3 regions of the Halomonas sp. HL-93 genome follow, and region 2 is predicted to be linked to each of the others. Evidence: predicted binding sites of a transcription regulator. Region 2 holds the regulator's gene; each other region holds the start of a gene.
What was found. The regulator LexA, encoded in region 2, represses DNA repair genes until DNA is damaged. The targets are predictions, from matches to a motif close to TACTGTNTANNTANACAGTA.
Positions count from the first base shown of each region.

Region 1 (7,683 bases), 200 kb from region 2:
CATCCAGCATCACTGCATTAAGCATTTTCTGACCTCCATAACCCACCGGAGACGTATAGCCTTGCTCGGCAGGGGGCACAAAAGGGTATAATAACGTGGCGTAAATAATCATCGCCTTGGAATTTATCCCGACTGGCCGCATATCGCAGCTTGTCAGCATTTATACTGCTGTTTTTTGTCGGAGTTGAGCTTTTCAGGAGCCATCAACATGCCCATCTATGAATATGAGTGCAAGGCCTGCGGCCATCGCATGGATAAATTGCAAAAAATCAGTGCGGATCCGTTAACGGACTGCCCAGCCTGTGAAAGTGCTAGCTTATCGCGTCTGGTATCAGCTGCAGGCTTCCGATTAGCCGGTGGCGGCTGGTATGAGACGGATTTCAAAACCGGCAGTAAAAAGAATTTAGCTGCTGACGCGAAAAGCGCAACAGCAGAGACTGGTGGCCAAAAAAGCGCCAGTTCAGAGCCCAAGAAAAAAGACACGGCGGCTTAGCCGGCGTTGTCAGGGCCGGTAAGGCCTACGATCACTTTTGCCACGAAACACAACAGGATGAGACATGCGCAGTCATTATTGCGGCCAGCTAAACGAAACCTTGGTAGACCAGACGGTCACCGTATGCGGATGGGTACATCGCCGCCGTGACCACGGTGGGGTTATTTTCCTCGATATGCGCGATCGCGATGGCGTCGCTCAGTTCGTGGTGGATCCGGATACCGCCGAGGCGTTTGCCAATGCAGACCGCGCTCGTAATGAGTTCGTTCTGCGCATTACGGGCCGTGTGCGACTGCGCCCCGAAGGCACGCAAAACCCCAACATGCCGACAGGGATGATTGAAGTACTGGCAAAAGACGTCGAAGTGCTTAACACCGCTGTCACACCGCCTTTTCAGCTTGATGAGCATGGCAAAGTCGGTGAAGAGGTGCGTCTTAAGCATCGCTACATCGATTTACGCCGTCCGGATATGATCGACAAGCTGCGTCTGCGTTCTCGCATATCGCACAATGTCCGTGCGTATCTCGAAAACCAAGGGTTCTTGGATATTGAAACGCCGGTATTGACGCGTGCAACGCCGGAAGGGGCCCGTGACTACCTGGTGCCAAGCCGCACTCATGCAGGTAGTTTCTTTGCGCTGCCGCAGTCACCTCAGCTATTCAAGCAGTTATTGATGGTGGCGGGGTTTGACCGCTACTACCAGATTGCCAAATGTTTCCGTGATGAAGATCTACGCGCCGATCGTCAGCCTGAGTTCACGCAAATCGATATTGAGGCCTCATTCGTCGAAGAAAGCGACATCATGGACATTACCGAATCCATGATTCGCCAGCTCTTCCAGGAAGTGCTTGATGTCGAGTTAGCCACATTTCCGCGCATGACCTGGCAGGAAGCTATGGACCGTTTTGGTTCAGACAAGCCAGATTTGCGCATCCCGCTTGAATTGACCGACGTTGATGACCTGATGCAGCAGGTCGACTTTAAGGTGTTCTCAGGTCCAGCCAACGCCTCCGACGGTCGAGTTGCTGCGCTAAAAGTACCCGGCGGCGCTTCGTTGTCACGCAAGGAAATCGACGAATACACCAAATTTGTCGGTATTTACGGCGCCAAGGGGCTCGCCTGGATCAAGGTTAACGAGCGCGCTAAAGGGCTTGAGGGGCTTCAATCACCGATTGTGAAGTTCATGGAAAACGTGGTCGAGGAGTTGCTCGATCGTGTTGATGCTAAAGACGGCGATATTATTTTCTTTGGTGCTGACAAAACTCGTATCGTCAACGAAGCCATCGGTGCGCTACGCGTTAAACTTGGCGCGGACCTCAACTTGTATACTCAAGCCTGGGCTCCTCTGTGGGTAGTGGACTTCCCAATGTTCGAAGCGGACGCTAACGGTCGACTAAGCCCGTTACACCACCCCTTTACCGCGCCATCCTGCTCACCTGAAGCTCTCAAGAAAGACCCGGCGAACGCGCTATCCCGAGCCTATGATATGGTGCTTAATGGTACGGAGCTCGGCGGCGGTTCGATCCGTATCCATGATCAAACCATGCAAAGCACGGTATTTGATATTTTGGGTATCGGTCAGGAAGAGGCCCAGGAGAAATTTGGCTTCTTACTCGATGCGCTTCAATACGGCGCGCCACCCCACGGTGGGCTGGCCTTTGGTCTAGACCGCTTAGTGATGTTGATGGCCGGTGCCAAAACCATCCGTGAAGTTATTGCTTTCCCGAAAACCCAGAGCGCCGCCTGTCTGATGACCGACGCGCCGGGCGAGGTAAGTTCAGATCAGTTGAAAGACCTGAATATTCGTTTACGCCAAAAAGCCAAAGCGGAAACCAACGCTGAATAAGTGTTCTGTCGCCCTTATACACCGGCGCTTAGGCGTCGGTGTTTTTGTATGGATAACCTGAGTGCTGTTACATGCAGACACCCTCCGCCTCCTCGCCGGTGCGCATTCTGGGTATTGATCCTGGCTCACGTATTACTGGTTATGGTGTTATTGAGCTAGAGGGATTGATTCCCCAGTATGTTGCCAGCGGTTGCATTCGTACTGCTGAAGGCGCTCTAGAGCAGCGTTTAGCGCAAATATACGCTGGGCTTGGCGAGGTGGTGGGATTGCACCGGCCGAATGCAGTGGCGATAGAGCGCGTCTTTATGGCAAAAAATCCCGATTCAGCGCTGAAGTTGGGACAAGCGCGAGGGGTGGCATTGGTGTGTATGGCCAACCACGGCTTGGCGATTGAGGAGTACGCCGCCCGGCAGATCAAGCAGGCCGTAACCGGCCAAGGTGGCGCTGATAAGACGCAAGTACAGCATATGGTGGCGGCAATTTTGCACCTTGCGGCCTCGCCGCAAGCCGATGCTGCCGACGCCTTGGCTATTGCGCTGACCCATGCGTACGCCAGTCAGGCTCCTCAGGCGCTATCAACCCGAGGGGGAGGGCGTCGACGTTCGGCGGGGCGCTGGCGACTCTGATGATCAAGCGCTAGGGTCTATTGACGTTTCGCTCATGGTTGCGCTGAAGTCACAACAGACCCTAACTACTGGTCACTTGTACAGAGTCGCTTTATAGTAGTGATTGATTTTGCTTAGCGTGAGCGTAAATATGATCGGACGGCTTCAAGGCCAGTTAATAGACAAGCAACCACCCTGGATTGTAGTGGATGTACAGGGAGTGGGGTATGAGCTGGAAACGTCGATGACGACGCTAGTCGCGCTGCCGATGGTAGGTGAGCGCGTTTTTTTGTATACCCACTTAAGCATCCGCGATGACGCTCATCTGCTCTATGGGTTTGGTCGAGAGCATGAGCGCGCCCTGTTTCGCGCCTTGATCAAAGTTAACGGCGTGGGGCCAAAATTGGCTCTGGCTATTTTGTCAGGCATGGACGAAGACGCCTTTATGCGTTGTGTAAGAGATGACGATAGCAAGGCACTCACCAAGCTCCCTGGCGTGGGTAAGAAAACCGCTGAGCGCTTGATCATTGAAATGCGCGACCGTTTCCCTAATTGGGAAAGCGGACGCGGTGCCTCGCTACCTCTTGAAGCGACCAATGGGCAAGCGGCTGCCCGCAATAGCGTGGCAGACGCGGAGGCGGCTTTGGTAAGCCTTGGCTATAAACTAACTGAGGCTTCAAGAATGTTGGCGGATCTTGATGGTTCCCAATCTACCGAAGCGCTTATTAAAGCGGCACTAACGCAGCGTATGAAAGGCTGATCGCGGTTTAACCACGGACGTAAAAAAGAGCGCTTATGCTAGAGCACGATCGACTGATTGCCGCTGAGCCAGAGCAGGGTGAAGGCCGCATCGATTATGCGATCCGCCCCAAACGGCTTAAAGATTATATTGGCCAACCCCGCGTTCGCGAGCAGCTGGAAATATTTATTGGCGCCGCGCGCCTACGTGAAGAAAGCCTTGATCATACGCTGGTATTTGGCCCACCAGGCTTGGGTAAAACCACCTTGGCCAACATTATCGCCGCTGAGATGGGTGTGGGGCTCAAGTCTACCTCAGGACCGGTACTAGAGCGCGCGGGTGACTTGGCCGCGATGCTTACTAACTTAGAGCCCGGTGACGTTTTGTTTATCGATGAAATCCATCGTTTATCTCCCGTTGTGGAAGAAGTGCTTTACCCGGCGATGGAAGATTTTCAACTCGATATCATGATTGGAGAGGGGCCAGCTGCGCGTTCGATTAAGTTAGATTTGCCACGCTTTACTTTAGTGGGCGCCACTACCCGAGCGGGGCTGCTTACTTCACCTTTACGCGATCGTTTTGGTATCGTTCAGCGACTTGAGTTTTACAACCTGACAGAGCTCACTGAGATCGTCACTCGCTCTGCAAAGCTGCTTGGCGTAGAGACTCATCATGATGGTGCCGTAGAGGTGGCGCGCCGTTCACGGGGCACGCCGCGAATTGCTAACCGGCTATTGCGCCGTGTACGCGACTACGCCGAAATGAAGGGTAATGGTACGGTTGATGCTACGCTGGCAGACGCAGCGCTCAACATGCTCAATGTCGACCACCACGGTTTAGATCATATGGACCGGCGGCTTTTGCTGGCGATGATCGATAAATTTGACGGTGGACCAGTCGGCGTCGATTCGCTCTCCGCGGCGATTGGCGAAGAACGCGATACCATTGAAGATGTCATTGAACCTTACTTGATTCAGCAAGGACTGATGATGCGCACCCCACGCGGACGAGTCGTTACCCGGCAAGCATGGTTGCATTTTGAGCGTGCCCCACATGAGGCGTCTATTGAAGCCCAAGGGGAACAGCGACCATGAGTCAATCCGTTTGCTTGCCGGTTCGCATTTACATGGAAGATACAGACGCCGGTGGGATTGTCTACTACGTTAACTATCTGAAGTTTATGGAGCGTGCCCGCAGCGAATGGTTGAGATCTCTTGGACTTGATCAACAATCGCTGCTAGACGCAGGCACGCAGCTAGTGGTATATCGCTTGTCCTGTCATTATGCCAAGCCTGCGCGGTTGGACGATGCGCTTGACGTGACTGCCAAAGTGGTCAGCATTGGCCGCTGCCGGATGACATTTGAGCAGCACGTATGGCGGGAAAAGGAACGTCTTTGCGCCGCCACGGTCGAGATAGCGTGCTTAAGCGCGCAGCATCTCCGTCCAGTGGCATGGCCGTCTGCGCTCAAATCGGTAATCTAACGCACGATGCGGGCACGTTATTTCCACATTTATTGATATTGATGAGGGCACTTGTGAACGATAATGCCATGTCTATTCCACACCTGATCATGAACGCCAGCATTGTGGTCCAGCTGGTCATGCTATTGTTAGTGGTGGGGTCTATTCTCTCGTGGATAGTGATTTTTCAACGCGGCATAGCCCTTCGTCGCGCTCAAAAAGAATATGCGCAGTTTGAGGAAACGTTCTGGTCAGGCGTTGATTTAAATGAGCTTTACCGTGATATCCCGGCCGACGATCCCCGTCATGGTGCCGAGCACATATTCCAAGCTGGATTCCGTGAATTCAATCGTTTGATGCCCAAAACGCGCAACACGCCAACCATCTTGGAGGGCGTGCAGCGCAGTATGCGGGTAGCGTGGTCACGTGAGGAAGACCGTTTGACGCAACACCTTGTGTTCCTGGCGACAGTTGCCTCCGCAAGTCCTTATATTGGGCTGTTTGGCACGGTTTGGGGGATCATGGGGTCTTTTCAATCGCTGTCGATGACCCAGCAAGCCACGCTGGCAACGGTAGCTCCCTGGATTGCAGAGGCGTTGATCGCCACGGCGATGGGGCTGTTTGCCGCGATACCTGCGGTGATTTTTTACAATCGCCTTTCTAACACTGCCGGTCGCCTATTAGGTAAATACGAAGATTTCGCCGAAGAATTCCACGCTATCTTGCACCGTAATCTGCAAGGGCGTGATAGCGCGTCAAGCTAAGGGAGTTGCCCCATGCAAGGACCGTTTAAACGCGGCGGACAGCGTAAGCCCATGGGTGAAATCAACGTTGTCCCCTTTATTGATGTCATGCTGGTGCTGCTGGTTATCTTTATGATTACCGCCCCCATGTTAAATCAAGGGGTAGATGTGGAGCTGCCCCAGGTGAGCTCTGAACCGATGGAAAGTCAAGAAGACAATGACCCGATCATTATTTCCATCGACCGTGAAGGGCAATACCATCTCAGCTTAGGAGAAGAGTCGACCCAAGTTTCTCGCGATGACATTACACGCCGGGTGAGCGCCGTTTTAGAACAGCGGCCTGATACTCCGGTGATGGTCAGGGGCGATCAAAATGTGGCTTACGGCGAAGTAGTGGTATTAATGAGCAACCTACAGCGCTCGGGTGTGGCAAATGTGGGGCTCATATCTGAGCCACCACAGGATGAGTGAGGGTACCCAGGGCATGGCTGTAAAGACACCTCGTGACCCTCAAGACGTTGGCTATACCTGGCCAGCCGTTTTCGCGATTGCAGTGCACTTGTTGATCGTGCTGATATCAATAATTCATTGGCCGGAACGCGATGCAGAGCCGGACTCGTCTTCGATTGTGCAGGCAACGCTGGTCAGCACTGAGGCTTTTACCGATCAGGCTCAGCAGGCAAATGATCAGTCGGCGGCAATGGAGGCGGCTGATGAAACCACTGAAGAACCTGATGCCGATACATCGGAGGCCGAAGATGAAGCTGCTGAAGAGCAGGCGGCGGCCGAACAGGAAGCTGCTGAAGAGCAGGAAGCTGCTGAAGCCGAAGCGCAAGCCTTAGAGGCCGCTAGAGCCGAAGCCGAGTCGCAGGCTCAACGCCGCCAGGAAGAGGCGGAAGCCGAGGCCGAACGTGAGCGTGAAGCCGAAGAGCAGCGCCGCCAGGAAGAGGCAGAAGCCGAGGCCGAGCGTGAGCGTGAAGCCGAAGAGCAGCGCCGCCAGGAAGAGGCAGAAGCCGAGGCCGAACGCGAACGTGAAGCCGAAGAGCAGCGCCGCGAGGAAGAGGCAGAAGCCGAGGCCGAACGCGAACGTGAAGCTGAAGAGCAGCGTCGCCAGGAAGAGGCAGAAGCCGAGGCCGAGCGTGAACGTGAAGCCGAAGAGCAGCGCCGCCAGGAAGAGGCAGAAGCCGAGGCCGAACGCGAACGTGAAGCTGAAGAGCAGCGCCGCCAGGAAGAGGCGGAAGCCGAGGCCGAACGTGAGCGTGAAGCTGAAGAGCAGCGCCGCCAGGAAGAGGCGGAAGCCGAGGCCGAACGTGAGCGTGAAGCCGAAGAGCAGCGTCGTCAGGAAGAGGCGGAAGAAGCTATGCAACGCCAGTTAGAAGGTGAGGCTCAGGCCGCTGCCGAGGCACAACAAGCTGAAGAGGCAGCCAATAGTTTCTTAACGATAGTCAAACGTGCGGTCGAGCAGGCATGGATTATCCCATCTGAGGCAAGCGACTCAATGAGTGCTACGCTTCAAGTCAGGCTCGGCCCATCTGGTGAGGTACTGGCAACGTCGGTGGTCTCGTCCAGCGGCGATAGCAACTTTGATCGGTCGGCGATGCAGGCGGTAGAGCATGCAGCGCCATTCGGTGAACTGCGTGAGTTGCCGACCGAACAGCAGCGTAATTTACGTCAATTCAATCTGCGATTTACCCCGGGGGATGTTCGCTGATGCACACCATAAGTAAGGTATGGCTATTCTGTTTGTTGCTTGCAATGAGTACTGCTGCTAGCGCAAACCTGACCATTGAAATCA
Region 1 covers NZ_LT593974.1:2,042,707-2,050,389, reverse strand. The annotation lists gene GA0071314_RS09460 (D-2-hydroxyacid dehydrogenase) at 1-25, opposite strand, end outside; gene GA0071314_RS09455 (FmdB family zinc ribbon protein) at 209-493, shown strand; gene aspS (aspartate--tRNA ligase) at 558-2,339, shown strand; gene ruvC (crossover junction endodeoxyribonuclease RuvC) at 2,411-2,965, shown strand; gene ruvA (Holliday junction branch migration protein RuvA) at 3,096-3,704, shown strand; gene ruvB (Holliday junction branch migration DNA helicase RuvB) at 3,740-4,777, shown strand; gene ybgC (tol-pal system-associated acyl-CoA thioesterase) at 4,774-5,166, shown strand; gene tolQ (protein TolQ) at 5,235-5,909, shown strand; gene tolR (protein TolR) at 5,922-6,359, shown strand; gene tolA (cell envelope integrity protein TolA) at 6,373-7,599, shown strand; gene tolB (Tol-Pal system beta propeller repeat protein TolB) at 7,599-7,683, shown strand, end outside.
Region 1: the regulator LexA is predicted to act here: its motif matches at 3,032-3,051, upstream of ruvA (Holliday junction branch migration protein RuvA).

Region 2 (7,683 bases):
CATCGATGCCACTCGTTTCTCAGTGGAAGAGATATCCACTCGCATGATTGCCGAAACCGGGTTAGCGCGGCGTTTTTCGCCCCGCTAACCCCGGAAATCGCAGGCTCACATGCCCTTGGGTGCAAAAATCCCTGGGGCATTACGCCAGTAGCCTTTGTAGTCCATGCCAAAACCAAACACGTAACGGTCGGCAACTTCCAGACTGCAATAGTCCGCTTTTAAACCAGGGACTGCTTTTCGGTCATGACGCTTATCGACCAGCACCGCCGTGGTAATACTGGCCGCTTGCGCTTCCTGACAGTAATTCAGAATCGCAGCCAATGTCGTCCCTTCATCTAGAATGTCATCGACGATGACCACGTGCCGTCCGGCCATGGGGATTTCCGGCGACACCCGCCAGAACAGCTCACCACCGCGGGTTTCATTGCGGTAGCGCGTGGCATGTAAGTAATCCACCTCAAGGGGAAACCCCAGTCGGGTTAACAAGTGACCAGTGGTAATCAACCCGCCATTCATGACGCAATAAAAAACCGGCAGTTTATCGCCTAGATCGTCGCTGATCTGTTCGGCCATACGGTCCAGCGCCTGCTCCACCTGCTGCTGGGAAATCAAACAGTCGGCGTTGTCCATTAGCTCGCGCATGGAGTCGAGCGACGCGAGCGCTTCTTTATCTAGCTTTGCCATTAAAATTCCAACCTGCTGGGTAAAAACGGTCTTTAATTGCCAGTTGACAGGGTCGCCATTGCCTCAAGCTGGGCATGCGTGCGACGCCAGCGGCTGAGCGCGGGCAATGCATCCAAGTCTGGCCGAGCACGCTTATAGCGAAGTTTTCCAGGCCGGACGGACTGGGGTGCGGGGACGGCGGACACCACTTCAAGCGCCGCATTACGATCATTGCATACCAGCAACATATCGCAACCCGCTGCCAACGCAGCCGCCGCACGTTCGCGTGGCCCCCCGGCTTGATGAGCACCAGCCATGCTCAAGTCATCTGAAAAGATGCAACCTCTAAACTCCAGCGACTGGCGAAGCATGCCAAGCCAGCTAGGCGAAAAACCAGCGGGTCGCGAGTCAAAGGCCGAGTACACAATATGCGCGGGCATGACTCCATCGAGCTTTTTCGCCAGAGCGCTAAAGGGAATCAGATCGTGTTGTTTCAGGGCTTCAAACGAGCGATCGTCAATCGGCAGCGCAAGATGCGAATCCGCCGCCACGCCGCCATGCCCTGGGAAATGCTTGCCAACCGCCGCCATACCGGCGTCATGAAGCCCCGCCACTAACGCCCCGCCCAATTCGCTGACTTGCTCGGGCTCAGGGCCAAAGCTGCGATCACCAATCATGCTGGACAATCCGCTGTCAACGTCCAGCACGGGGGCAAAACTAATATCCAAGCCGCAGGCGGCCATCTCCATGCCCAGTAGCCACCCAACATCCTGGGTAAAGGCAAGCGCCGCCGCGCGATCCTGCTGATAATACTCACCGAGACGCGCCATCGGCGGCAGGCGCGTCAATCCTTCCTTGATGCGCTGAACGCGACCGCCCTCCTGGTCCACTGCCAACAACAAATCAGGCCGTAACTTGCGCAACTCGCCACACAATCGACGTACCTGATAGGCGTCTTCGACATTGCGCGAAAATAGGATGACGCCTCCCACCGCGGGCGTTTTCAGCAACTGCCGGTCTGCAGCGGTCAACGTGGTCCCCTCAAGGTCCAACATGACCGAGCCTAATGGATGTGTCATAGCGGGATGTCCAAAAAAAGCGCCAATACTAGACGATGATTAGCGTGAATCCAACGATCAATGCCTGTCGTGAAGCCAGACAGGCGTTCCGGGTGGGGCCTGTTCAAAGAGCCAAAGGAGGTCGTCATTACGCAAACGCACACAACCATGCGAGGCTGGCTGGCCCATTGGTTGATCCGGCGGCGTACCGTGCAGATAAATATAACGACGCTGCGAATCCACCAGGCCGCCACGGTTTAACCCCGATTCAAGTCCACATAGCCATAGAATGCGCGTCAGAATCCAATCTCGCTCAGGGAACTCAGCAGCCATCTCAGTGTTAAACACTTCCCCCGTCCAGCGACGGCCTTTAAACACGGCGTTTTCCGGGGCATTACCGCCAATCGCGGCGCGAATATAGTGCCAGCCAATAGGCGTTTTCCCACTCCCGTCTTGACACCCAACGCCGGCACGCCCGGTGGAAATATTACACTCATAGCGACATACATCGCCTTGCCAGGCACGTAACTGCTGTGCCTGAATGGCAATTTCGAGCCATAACGCCTGGCGGGGAGGCAACTCAATGAGCGACGGTGTCTGCATGATTCTCAATGTCTTTCTCGTCAGGTAGCGGCGCGTTCATTGCCGCCACCACCACCGGTCGAAGGCGGCGAACCAAGTCGCGCACCGTGACGTGCTGGTGGTAATCCTTTTCAGCAATATCGCGCAGCGCATCCAGTCCCGAAAGCGTAAAGATGACGGTACCTAACATAAAGTGTAGCCGCCAAAAGCGCTCGGCGTCCGGCAAATCAGGAGTGGCGCGGCGCACTAAATCAGTGAATCGGCTAAAGACATCCCCGTATTCTTGCTGAATGTAGCGGCGCAAATGGCCCTGGGCTTGGCTGTACGCAAGGCCAAGCAAACGCATAAAGACTTTTAGGCTATTGCGCTCAGCGGGCACCGTCAGCACGGTTGTCGCCATGGTTTCGAGCAGCACCTCAAGGGGAATATCGCGCCCTTCATAGCGAGCTTCAAGATCGTCTAGAGCACTATGAAAACGCTGCGAAAACGGATCCAGATAACGCGCGAATACCGCCTGAATAAGCGCTTTTTTAGAGCCAAAGTGATAATTCACCGCGGCCAAGTTGACTCGCGCCTTACTGGTAATATTGCGTAAGGACGTCTCGGCAAAACCACGCTCTGCAAAGAGCACTTCCGCAGTATCTAGAATGCGCGTCACCGTATCCGATTGAGCCATGCTGCTCTCCATAAAAACGGTCCATAAAAACGGCTGTTTTAAACAAACTAGGATACTACGTTATCGCTAGATAGCTCTCAACGTTTACCTGGCGATAAAAGACGCACCTGTAGCGCAACCGCATCTCCTTATACATCAGGTTGTTAGCCAGACTAACTCAAAGATATACTGGACAGGGAAACATACTGTATACTTAACCACATAGCCAAAAGGTAAACAGACGCTGTCTTGCCCACTTATTCAATTGGAGGCTGGTATGTCGCGGCCGTTAACTGTTCGTCAACAAAATGTCTTCGACTTTATTGTCAAAACCATGGCCGAGTTTGGCTATCCGCCTACCCGGGCCGAAATCGCCAAAGCGCTAGGGTTTCGCTCGCCCAATGCGGCAGAAGAGCATTTGCGGGCACTTGAGCGCAAGGGCGTCATACGCATCATCCGCAACACATCCCGCGGTATCCGCTTACCCAACCAAGAGCCCCAGGAGACGCTTGATACCCAACCATCAGCAACGGATCAGGCGACGGGTTTACCTATTATTGGCGAAGTCGCGGCAGGCAGTCCTATCCTGGCCGCCGAGCACATTGACCGCTACTGCCCCTTACCCGCCGACTACTTCACGCCCAAAGCGGACTATTTGTTACGTGTGCGCGGGCTTTCAATGCAAAACATCGGCATTCTGGAAGGCGACCTGCTCGCTGTACACCGTACCCAGCACATTCGGGATGGGCAAATTGTCGTTGCCCGCCTGGAAGATGAAGTGACCGTTAAGCGTTTTAAACGCGAAGGCCATCACGTCACTTTAATCGCGGAAAACACCGACTTTGCCCCGATCGAGATCGACCTACGTAGCCAGCCACTCGAAATCGAAGGTGTGGGCGTCGGCGTTATCCGCGGTGGCAATGGCCAAGCGCTTGGCTAACGCTAGCTAAACACGATGGTTTTATTACCGTGCACCAGCACGCGGTCTTCCAAGTGCCAACGAAGACCTCGTGCTAGCACGGCTTTTTCCACGTCACGCCCAAAGCGCACCAGAGCCGTCGGTGTATGACAGTGACTGACCCGGTGGATGTCTTGCTCAATGATAGGTCCCGCATCCAGCTCTTGGGTAACGTAATGGCAAGTTGCGCCTATTAGCTTTACACCGCGCTCATAGGCTTGGTGATACGGCTTGGCACCGGCAAATGAGGGCAGAAAGCTGTGGTGGATATTGATCACCTGCCCCGCATAGCGCTGGCACAACGCTGGCGGCAGAATTTGCATATAGCGGGCCAACACCACGCAGTCTGCTCGCGCTTGGTCAATATGCGCTTGCACTTGCCCAAAGGCCGCTGGTTTATCCTTGGGATCCACGGGAACATGGTGATAGGGAATACCGTACCACTCGGTTAACGACCGCATATCATCATGATTCGATATCACGCCAACAATATCGCAATCAAGCTCACCTACCTGCCAGCGGTAGAGTAAATCAACCAAACAATGTGATTCTCGCGATACCATCAACACGACCCGCCGACGCTTCTGGGTATCGACCAACGCCCACTGCATATCAAACTGCGCAGCCACAGGTTCAAAGGCCGAACGTAACGCTTCCGCCGACATACCCAATGAATCCGCTAATATTTCGTAGCGCATAAAAAAACGCCCGGTTTGCAGATCAGAATGCTGACTAGCCTCAGTAATAGACCCGCCTTGCGCGGCAATAAAACTCGATACTTCCGCCACAATTCCCACCTGGTCTGGGCAGGACACCACTAAACGATAAAAATGCGACATAGTCATTACTCTTAACGGTTTACCACGCGGCTATTGTCATGGCCGTCCATGGGCATTCAACAAACGTCTAGTGTACCCAATGCGACGCCCGCAATCATCGACTGTCACGGCGATGATTGTTAGCCGACCGCCGCTTACCGTATAGTTGAGGAATTATTTTTTAGGCTTTATTACTCTGATGCATCCACCGCGCGCTCATATTCGTCCCCGTCGTCGCCCCCCATTGCGCATCTTGCCGTTAGGCGGTTGTGGGGAGATTGGCATGAATCTGACGCTATATGGCTACGAGGATCACTGGATCGCCGTGGATTGCGGCATGATGATTCGTCAGGATTTACCCAACGCTCCGCTCCAAGTCCCCAACCTGGCGACGCCGAAAGCATTGGGCATCGCGCCTAAAGCGCTGTATATCACCCACGGGCATGAAGACCATATTGGCGCAGTTGCCTGGCTCTGGCCTCACTGGCAATGCCCCATTTATGCCACGCCCCTGGCGGCAGGCTTATTGCGTCTCAAATTTGCCGAGCATCAACTCAGCAGCGCCGCCATCCATGTAGTCGAGCCCGGTGAGGCCTTGCAAAGCGGCCCTTTCATCCTTCGCTATCTGGCGGTTCCTCACTCAATACCCGAGAGCTGCGCGTTGATCGTCATGGCAGGTCTCTACCGCGTGCTGCATAGCGGGGACTGGAAGCTTGATCCCGAGCCGATCATCGGTGAGCCGATCAATCAAGCACAGTTCAAGGCACTCGCGCCAGTTGACTTGGTGATAGGCGATTCCACTAACGCTCCGATGCCAGGCCACTCGGGCAGCGAAGGTGATGTCGCCCGAGCACTTGCCGCAACGCTCGCCGCCTGCGAAGGCAGAGTGATTGTTTCCTGCTTCGCCAGTAATTTAGCCCGCGTGTTGGCAATTGGGCGCGCAGCTTATCAGTGCGGACGGCGTGTTAGTTTGATGGGACGCTCAATGGAACGCATGGTAGGCGTCGCCCGCGGTCTCGGCTATTTGGACGATTTTCCGACGTTAGTGCCCGCCCACGACCTCGGTTACCTCCCCCCCGATGAAGTCGTCGTCATTGCCACAGGCAGCCAAGGCGAGCCGCGTGCTGCGCTTCAACGGCTTGCTCAGGGCCGTCACCCTCACGTTGATTTACAGCCAGGCGACAACGTGATTTTTTCCGCGAAAGCGATTCCCGGGAATGAGCGACCCATTGAGCAGCTAAAAAAGCGTTTGCAACAACTTGGCGTTCGGCTCTTCGATGAATTCAGCCACCCCGAACTACACGCGACGGGGCACCCGGCACAGGAGGAAATGACTCGCTTTTATGAGTGGTTAATGCCAAGACACCTGCTGCCTGTCCACGGGGAAAGCCAACATCAACAGGCCCATCAACAGCTAGCGGCGACTCTTGGTATTAATGCACCGCTAGCACCCGTCAATGGCGACATGATTCGCTTTGATCAAGAGGGGCTGCATCACGAGCAGCACTACCCGCAACCACCATGCATCGTCAGTCAGAACAGTGTTGTCCCCCACCCTGGGCTGGAAAGCGACAGTAGCGCCCACCCGCGCCGGGGCAGCCTTTATTTAGCGCTGCCAGTTACCGCTACGACTACCGGCTGGGCGCGCATTGGACGCCTAATGCTGGATAACACAAGCGCCAATGCGCTGGACGAAGACAGCTTCAGCGAATGGTTGGATGACCAGCTTGCCGAACTGCACGCTGATACGTTAGCGGACCTGAGACTTGGCCTCCAGCCGCGTTTAATCGCCTGGTTAGCCGAGCGGCTACAGCATTTACCTGATGTTCACCTGCAGATTATGGCCAGCGAACTGCCTGCTCCCATCGTTGACGATTAAGACAACGCTACTTCGCCGTTCTGTCGGCCTGCGAAATTACCAGCGGGCGGCATCGTCGATATCTGAACGGCGCTCTTTAACCCAGTAATCACCCTGAAGGCCGTGTTCTTTTTTCCAAAAAGGCGCTTGGGTTTTTAACCAGTCCATAATGAAATCACAGGCCTCAAAGGCTTCCCGGCGATGCGCGCTTGCCACTAGCACTCTAACAATGGCATCACCCGGACGCATATGCCCCACTCGGTGAATAATCGTAACGGCGTTGAGTGACCAGCGCTGCCCCGCCTGCTCAGCAATACGCTGGAGGGTGGCCTCGGTCATTCCTGGATAGTGCTCCAGGGTCAGCCCCGTAACGTCAGGGGTTTCGTTAAAGTCACGTACCAGCCCAGTGAAGCTAACAACCCCTCCTATATCCGTGCGTCCGGCGATGCAGGCATCATAACCATAGGCCATATCAAAAGGCGCCGCTTGAACGCGGATGCTAATATCCATCTTAGCCCCCTGTAACGGGTGGGAAAAAAGCCACCTCGTCATCGTCGGTAATTCGCGCGCCATCGTTGGCCATGACCTGGTTGATCGCACAAAGCGTGCGTTGGTCCTGCAATAGTTGAAAGCGTTCGTCCTGAGCCGCTAAAGCGGCTTTCAGCCCCGCAATATCGCGACTGGGCAGTTGGTCAAAAGTCACCACCCGTTCGTTTTCACCCAGTTGCTCACGCAGCTCGGCAAGAAACTTGACCAGTACGCAAGGCGAATGACAACGATCTCCCAAGCTGACTTCACCGGCGGTGCCTTGGCCTGTGACAATCGGCGGCGGCGCTTCAGGCGTGGTCTCGCGCTGATACTCTCCCCGCTGACCGCCGCGTTTGCTATCAAGCTGTACCGCGTCAATACGCATGCTTTTATCTACCGCTTTACACATATCGTAAAGCGTTAAACAGGCCACCGAGACTGCTGTCAGTGCTTCCATCTCGACCCCGGTACGCCCATTTAATCGACAACTCGCGGTAACATGGACACAGCTTTCTGCGGGATCCACATCAAACTCAATGGCCACTTTAGAAAGCGCCAACGAG
Region 2 covers NZ_LT593974.1:1,838,497-1,846,179, reverse strand. The annotation lists gene ppsR (posphoenolpyruvate synthetase regulatory kinase/phosphorylase PpsR) at 1-88, shown strand, start outside; gene GA0071314_RS08520 (hypoxanthine-guanine phosphoribosyltransferase) at 106-684, opposite strand; gene nagZ (beta-N-acetylhexosaminidase) at 717-1,742, opposite strand; gene GA0071314_RS08510 (L,D-transpeptidase) at 1,800-2,324, opposite strand; gene GA0071314_RS08505 (TetR/AcrR family transcriptional regulator) at 2,302-2,979, opposite strand; gene lexA (transcriptional repressor LexA) at 3,236-3,898, shown strand; gene purU (formyltetrahydrofolate deformylase) at 3,901-4,755, opposite strand; gene GA0071314_RS08490 (ribonuclease J) at 5,018-6,613, shown strand; gene moaE (molybdopterin synthase catalytic subunit MoaE) at 6,650-7,102, opposite strand; gene moaC (cyclic pyranopterin monophosphate synthase MoaC) at 7,104-7,683, opposite strand, start outside.

Region 3 (7,683 bases), 1.9 Mb from region 2:
GAGCACGGCGCGCACGGTCATTATTATTGATACCGTCATTGCGCTGCTAGCTGGCCTAGCGATTTTCCCGATTGTGTTTGCCAACGGCTTAAGCGCTGGCGAAGGCCCGGGATTGATCTTTGTCACGCTACCTATCGCATTCGGCAGCATGACCGGTGGCGCCATACTGGGGCTGATGTTCTTCCTATTGCTGACCTTTGCTGCGCTCACCTCAGCGATTTCGCTGCTGGAACCAACCGTCGAAATGTTGGAAGAGCGCACATCGCTGTCACGTATTACCGCGACGCTGGTTAGCGGCGTTGCCGTTTGGCTGTTGGGCGTCGCGGCACTGCTGTCGTTCAACCTATGGTCAGAATTTTTGGTCTTTGGGCTGAATATCTTCGACTTGCTGGATACCTTTACGGCGAAGATTCTGCTGCCGCTCACCGGTCTTGGCGCGATAGTATTTGTCGCCTGGTGTCTGGAGCGCAAAAGCGTCGAGCAAGAGCTTGCCTTATCCGCGACAGGAACCAGCGTATGGAACATCGTGGCACGCTTTATCGCACCGATTGGCGTTATCGTGGTGTTCATCACCGGCTTTCTTTAATAGGGTCTGCTTGGCTCTGCGCGTAGCAGGGCCAAGCGCCTATAATTAGCATGCTCTAAAACGGCTTAGCTTCCCTTAAGGCATGGCCGCTTAGTACATTTCTCAGTGCAGTTCGCTCTCTTGCCGTTCATCTTCGTCTGGCAAGGGAGCGATATCCTGCGATAGTTTTTGAAATTCCCGGTGTAGTTCAATGCCTCGACGCGCGCGCAGGTTACGTTGCGCTGCGCTACGCCGCCGTTGGGCGTGTTCGTCTACTTCCATACTCATGAAAATATCGAGCAGTTCGCTCTTAACCGAGGTGATGCGTTCGACGTTTCGCATGATCGACGTTCCTCCAGGTGAATATGCCTTCGTCCACCTGCATCGGTGACGACTGTTAGATGATGCAGTGCGACACTTCATTTCTTACTATAACCTACTTGACAAAATGATGACCAATTCAAAAAACCGTCATCTAACGCCGTGTCAAACTAACGTGGGCGCAATGCTTGCTTGCCCATTTAGTGCGTCACTCAGGCATACTGGTCGCACGCCTAGCATATAACGCTGCGCCGCTTGATTAAGGAGCTAAACGTGAGTCGCGCCCTGTTCGATGAAATGAGACGCCGCATGGAGCACTTTCGCCGCTCCGAGCAGAAAGTGGCGCGGTTTGTACTGCGCAATCCCGAAGAAGTGATCCACATGCGGATCGTCGACCTCGCTACCGAGGCGAAAGTCAGCGAGCCCACCGTGGTGCGTTTCTGCCGCGCCCTGGGATGCAATGGCTTTCAGGATTTTAAATTGCAGCTGGCACAAATGCTGGCCACCGGCAGCCAATTTGCCCAGTTCTCGATGAACGATAGCGATTCAGTCGCCGAATTCTCGCATAGCATTTTCGACTCGACGGTAGGCACCTTGCTGTCGGTTCGCGACCGGCTCGATAACGATGCCCTGGGCCGTGCCGTAAATGCGCTGGCGATGGCCAATCGCGTCGAGTTTTATGGCTATGGCGCGTCAGGCGCGGTGGCGTTTGATGCCCAACACAAATTTTTTCGGTTACAGATTTCCACCTCGGCCTACGCCGACCCCCACATGCAGAACATGTCGGCGGTGACGCTCAAAGAAGGTGATGTGGTGGTGGCCATTTCGCAAACCGGGCGCACCAAGGCGCTGGTGGCAAGCGTACGGCTAGCCCGGGAGGCGGGCGCGACGGTGATTGGCCTGTGCCCCAGCGACTCGCCGCTGGCGGAAGAAGTCACCCTGCCGCTGTATATTGACGTGCACGAAGACACCGAAATCTACACGCCGATGAGTTCACGCATCGCCCATTTGGTACTGGTCGACGTGCTCGCGGTGGGCGTGGCCAAAACCCGCGGCCCGAAGCTCGCCGAACAGCTCAAATCGGTTAAGAAAAGCCTTAACTCGCTGCGCTTCCCGGAAGACTCCCAATAAGTCTTAGGGAAGGTTGAAGCGAGGTTTTTTCGCCATGGCCGGAAAATGTTCCCGACATTTCCGGCATTTCCGCCAGCCATGGCGGTCAGATGGCGAAAGTAGCGCCCTCGCGGAGACCTGCCCTCGGTAGTGAGTTGTGAAGATGTCATACCTGTATGCACAGCCAGTTCAATGGCTGTGCTAAACTGACCGCCCATTTTTCGACCCGGCAGCGGCTTATATGGACGACGTCACGGCGATACTCGATCAGCTTAATTCCGACCAGCGTGAAGCGGTTAGCGCCCCGCAAGGCAATCTGTTGGTACTGGCGGGCGCAGGCTCGGGCAAAACCCGTGTGCTGGTGCACCGTATTGCCTGGTTGATGCAAGCCGAAGGGTTGTCGCCCTATGCGCTGCTTGCCGTGACCTTCACCAATAAGGCCGCCCGCGAAATGCGCACCCGGCTGGAAGCGCTGCTGGGGCTATCGTTGCGAAATGTGTGGGTGGGCACCTTCCACTCAATTTCCCACCGCCTGCTGCGCACCCACTGGCAAGATGCGCGACTGCCACAACACTTCCAGATCATTGATGCCGACGACCAGCTACGGCTGGTCAAACGCCTGCTCAAAGACTATTCCATCGACGACGAGCGTTTCCCGCCCCGCCAGGTGCAGGGGTTTATTTCCGGCTGCAAGGAAGAAGGCCTGCGGCCCCATCAGGTCAACGTCGACGGCGATGCCTACCTAGGCCAGATGGGCGAACTCTACGAGCGCTATCAGCTAACCTGCGAACGCGGCGGGCTGGTCGATTTCGGCGAGTTACTGCTCAGAAGCCTTGAGCTATTGCGCGACAACCCGGCGTTGCTGGCGCATTACCGCGAGCGATTCAGCCACTTACTGGTCGATGAGTTTCAAGATACCAATACGCTTCAGTACGCGTGGCTCAAACTGCTGACCGGCATGCAGACGCCGATGACCGTGGTCGGCGACGACGATCAGTCGATCTACGGCTGGCGTGGCGCCAAGGTCGAGAATATTCGCCGCTTCGAGCAGGAGTTCCCCCAAACCCACACCGTCCGCCTTGAGCAAAACTACCGCTCGACCAGCGCGATTCTCGACGCCGCTAACGCGCTGATCAGTCACAACAGCGAACGCATGGGTAAGCAGCTATGGACCGAAGGCGTCGAGGGCGAACCCATCTCGATATACGCCGGTTTTAACGACCTTGAAGAAGCGCGCTTCATCGTCGACACCATCAAAGAGAAAGTCGATGAAGGACTGAACCGCCGCGATATCGCCATTCTCTACCGCTCCAACGCGCAATCGCGACTGCTGGAAGAGACACTGATCCGCCAGGGGATGCCCTACCGCATCTACGGCGGCCATCGGTTCTACGAGCGGCTGGAAATTAAAAACGCCCTGGCCTATTTGCGCCTATTGCTTAATCGCGACGACGACGCCTCTCTTGAGCGGGTAATTAACGTCCCCACCCGGGGCATTGGCACCCGTACGGTGGAAATCGTCCGCCTACGCGCCCGCGAACAGAACATCCCGCTGTGGCAGGCGCTGCACGACGCGATACACGATGGCACCTTGAAAGGCCGCGCAGCCAACGCGGTGCAGGCATTCGCCAATTTGATTGAGGCGTTGGACAACGACGTTTCAGGACTTCCGCTGCATGACATCATCGACCACGTCACCGCCAAAACGGGCTTGATTGAGCACCACCAAAGCGAACGCGGCGAGAAAGGCCAGGCACGGGTAGAAAACCTCGAAGAACTGGTCAACGCCGCACGGGCGTTTACCCACGGCGATGCCTTCGAAACCCCTGAAGCCGGTGAGGGCATGGCCGCGCTGGAGGCGTTTTTATCCGAAGCGGCACTCAACGCCGGCGATCACGAAGCCGAAGAGTTCGAAGACAGCGTGCAGCTGATGACGCTGCATTCGGCGAAGGGCTTGGAATTTCCCGTGGTGTTTATTGCCGGCGTCGAGGAAGGGCTATTTCCTCACAAGATGTCGCTGGAAGAGCCAGGTAGGCTCGAGGAAGAGCGCCGCCTGTGCTACGTGGGCGTTACCCGGGCAATGCAAAAACTCTACTTAACCCACGCCGAGACCCGCCGCCTGCACGGCAAAGAGGTGTTTCCTCGGCCTTCGCGTTTTATACGTGAGCTGCCGCCGCACCTGCTCGAAGAAGTACGCCTGCGTGGGCATATTTCACGCCCGGTTACCGCCTCGCGCACGGCTTTTGCCCAGCAAAGCGTCGAAAGCCACGGCGACCTGCCCAGCCTGCATGTCGGCCAGGGGGTGGAGCATCCGGTCTTTGGTGAAGGGGTCATTCTCAACGCCGAAGGCGAGGGTGCCCGTGCCCGGGTGCAGGTCAGCTTTGAAGGCGAAGGCGTTAAATGGCTGGTGCTCGGATTTGCTAAGCTAACGCCTCTGTAAACCGCCCGTGACCGGGACGTTCACGCGCCATTACTTGCGCCTATACTCACGCACCCATTGCGCCGTGCAGAGGACCTTATGAAACAACGCTTGAAACGCCTATTCCCCGAAGTGTGCAACGGCTGGTCAGAACTCAGCGGCTACCATCGTTTTGAGCGCATGGTATCGTTGGTACTGGCCCTCGCTATCGGCGGGGCCGTGCTGGTCGCCATGTATCATCTGGTCATTCATGTAGTGCAGCTATTATTCATTCAAAGCCGCGACCCCTTCGACTACCGCGTGTTTCAAGCGCTGTTCGACATGATCCTTACCGTGCTGATTGCCATGGAATTCAATAACTCGATCATCCGCACGATGACCAGCGGCAAAGGCTTTATCCACGTCGAAATCGTGGTGCTGATTGCCATTATGGCGTTGGTACGCAAATTTATGGTGCTGGACATGGAAACCATCGACCCCTGGCAAATTGGTGCGCTGGCAGCAGCGGTGTTGGCCCTCGGTGGCTGTTACTGGCTGGTTCGGCATGCCAACCGCATGAAAGATGCGAGCGACGATTGACCATAAAGCTTGCGGGAAAAATTCGCTTTATCGCATACTGGCTGGCGGATAAGGCGCACCCAGCGCCCCTATAACAACAGCGTGATAACTCTTGGAGTCTTGCTCAATATGCAACGCCGTCACTTTCTCAAAACCGCCAGCCTTGGCGTCGCTGGGGCTGCTGCTGCCCCCTTTGTATCTACGTCTCGCGCCCGCGCCGACGAAACCTATACCTGGGACATGGTCACCTCATGGCCAAAAAACTTTCCCGCGTTAGGTACCGGTGCCAACGACTTCGCCCGCCGCGTGGAACAGCTTTCCAACGGCCGCATGAAAATTACCGTTCACGGTGCGGGTGAACTGGTGCCTGCGCTCGAAGTCTTTGATGCCGTCGCGGCCGGCACCGCTGAAATGGGTCACTCGGCATCTTACTATTGGCGCGGAAAAGTCGCTGCCTCGCAGTTCTTCACTGCCGTGCCCTTCGGCATGACCACCACTGAAATGAACGCCTGGCTTTATCATGGCGACGGTCAGGCACTGTGGGATGAAATTTACGAGCAGCACAACCTGAAACCCTTTGCGGTCGGCAATACCGGTCCGCAGATGGGGGGCTGGTTTAAGCAAGAAGTTAACTCGCTGGAGGATATGCAGGGCCTGAAGCTGCGCTTGCCAGGCTTGGCCGGTGAAGCCATGAACAGCATCGGCGTAAGCACCGTCAATATGCCTGGGTCTGAGATTTTCACCTCATTGCAGACCGGTGCTTTGGATGCCGCCGACTGGGTCGGCCCCTACAACGACCTGGCATTCGGCCTGCACCAAGTGGCTGACTATTACTACACCTCGGTATGGAACGAGCCAACCGCGGTGCTGGAAGGCACGATCAACCTGGATGCCTGGAACGAGTTACCTGAAGATCTCCAGGCGGTTATCACCGAAGCTGCCCGCGCGTCGAACCTGGCGATGTACAGCGAGTTTGCCTTCCGTAACGCCCAGGCTCTCGAAACGCTGGTCGACGAGCATGGCGTGAAGTTGCGCACTTTCCCTGAAGATGTCATGAAGGCGCTTTACCAAAGCTCCCAGGAAGCCATCCAACGCCAGATCGACGACGATGAGGAATCACGCCGCGTATATGAATCCTATTCAGCGTTCCAGAAAATCGTCCGCCCCTTCAACGATGTCGGCGAATACGCGTACTTGAAAAGCCGTGATAACGTAGGCGGTTAAGCTACTCAAAAACGGTGAAGAGTTGTATTAAGGGCGCTTTTAAACAAGCGTCCTTTTTTGGTTTAGGTTAGCCGTGCACCGCGCGAATGCGGCCGTTGTCGTCCAGCGCCACCATCACAAAACGCGCTTCGGTGACTTTTTGGCGCTCTTCCAGATGCGGCTCGTGCAGCGCACGCACCCAGACCTCTACGTCGATTTTCATTGAGCTGTGACCCACCTCTTGAAGCTGGGTATACACGCTCACCATCGACCCCACCCGCACCGGACTTAAAAAATCCATCGCCTCAATGGCCACGGTGGCGGTTCGCCCCCCGGCCTCTCGGCCAGCTGCCAGCTCGGCCGCTTGATCCATCTGGTTAACCAACCAGCCGCCGGAAATATCGCCGTAAACATTGGTATCCTGGCGTGAGGCCAGTAGTTTAAGGGTCAGTTCTCCTTGGGGAGCAGGCACATCGTCCAAATCGGTATCCAGCAGTGTCATGTGTCGGTCGCTTTGTCGGTTTATTATTGTGAATATCAGGTCGCCCTCTAAGGCACACCTTGTTGCATCGCAATACGCAGATAGTTAATCACAAGAGAGCATTCGATTGAATAGTAACGGTTTCGCTTTACGCATTAAATATCTCGCGGCCCTAGGCTTGGCCTGGCTACTATTGGGCTTGCCGCTTGCGAGTTGGGCGCAATCCCAGGGGCCTTCGGCAAGCGGTACCCTGGGCACTGTCGGTTCGGACACCATGGCCGGGCTGATGTTGCGCTGGGGCGAAGCGCTTACTACCGAGCATCCAGATATCAACGTTCAATTTCAAGCCAGTGGCTCTGCCAGCGCACCGCCCGCGTTACTCGCCGGTACCACCCGCATCGGGCCCATGTCGCGGCGCATGACCGATGAAGAACGCGACGCCTTTGTTGAGCGTTACGGCTATCCCCCGTTAGAACTTCGTGTGGCGCGCGATGCGTTAATCGTGATTGTGCATCGCCATAATCCATTGCCTGCCATCTCGCTTAAAGACGTGGATGCGATTTTCTCGACCACTCGGGCTTGCGGCAGCGAGCGCTCGGTATCTCGCTGGGAGGCACTAACGCCGGGCGATGAGGGGCCAAGCGGGCCTATCGCCTTGCATGGACGTAACATTACCTCGGGCACCTACGGCCTGTTCCGTCAGCGCTTGCTATGCGACGGCGACTTTCGACCTGATATCAGCGAGTACATGGGCGCGTCAGCGGTCGTCGCGGCAGTCGGGGAGTCCTATGCAGCCATGGGCTACTCGGGTTATAACCACCTAACACCGTCGGTGAGGGCGCTCCCTCTGGCAACCGAGCAGGGTAACGCCGTGCCACCGAGCGAAACTGCCATCCAAAGCGGCGAGTATCCGTTATCGCGCTACTTGTATGTTTACGTCAACCTGCCGCCAGGTGAGTCGCTGCCTTCCGCAGAACGCGCGTTTCTGGATCTGGTCATGTCCGCTGAAGGCCAACAGATTACCCG
Region 3 covers NZ_LT593974.1:4,058,931-4,066,613, reverse strand. The annotation lists gene GA0071314_RS18930 (sodium-dependent transporter) at 1-586, shown strand, start outside; gene GA0071314_RS18925 (PA3496 family putative envelope integrity protein) at 689-907, opposite strand; gene hexR (transcriptional regulator HexR) at 1,160-2,017, shown strand; gene uvrD (DNA helicase II) at 2,238-4,436, shown strand; gene GA0071314_RS18910 (phosphate-starvation-inducible PsiE family protein) at 4,515-4,994, shown strand; gene GA0071314_RS18905 (TRAP transporter substrate-binding protein) at 5,103-6,197, shown strand; gene GA0071314_RS18900 (acyl-CoA thioesterase) at 6,265-6,678, opposite strand; gene GA0071314_RS18895 (PstS family phosphate ABC transporter substrate-binding protein) at 6,785-7,683, shown strand, end outside.
Region 3: the regulator LexA is predicted to act here: its motif matches at 2,167-2,186, upstream of uvrD (DNA helicase II).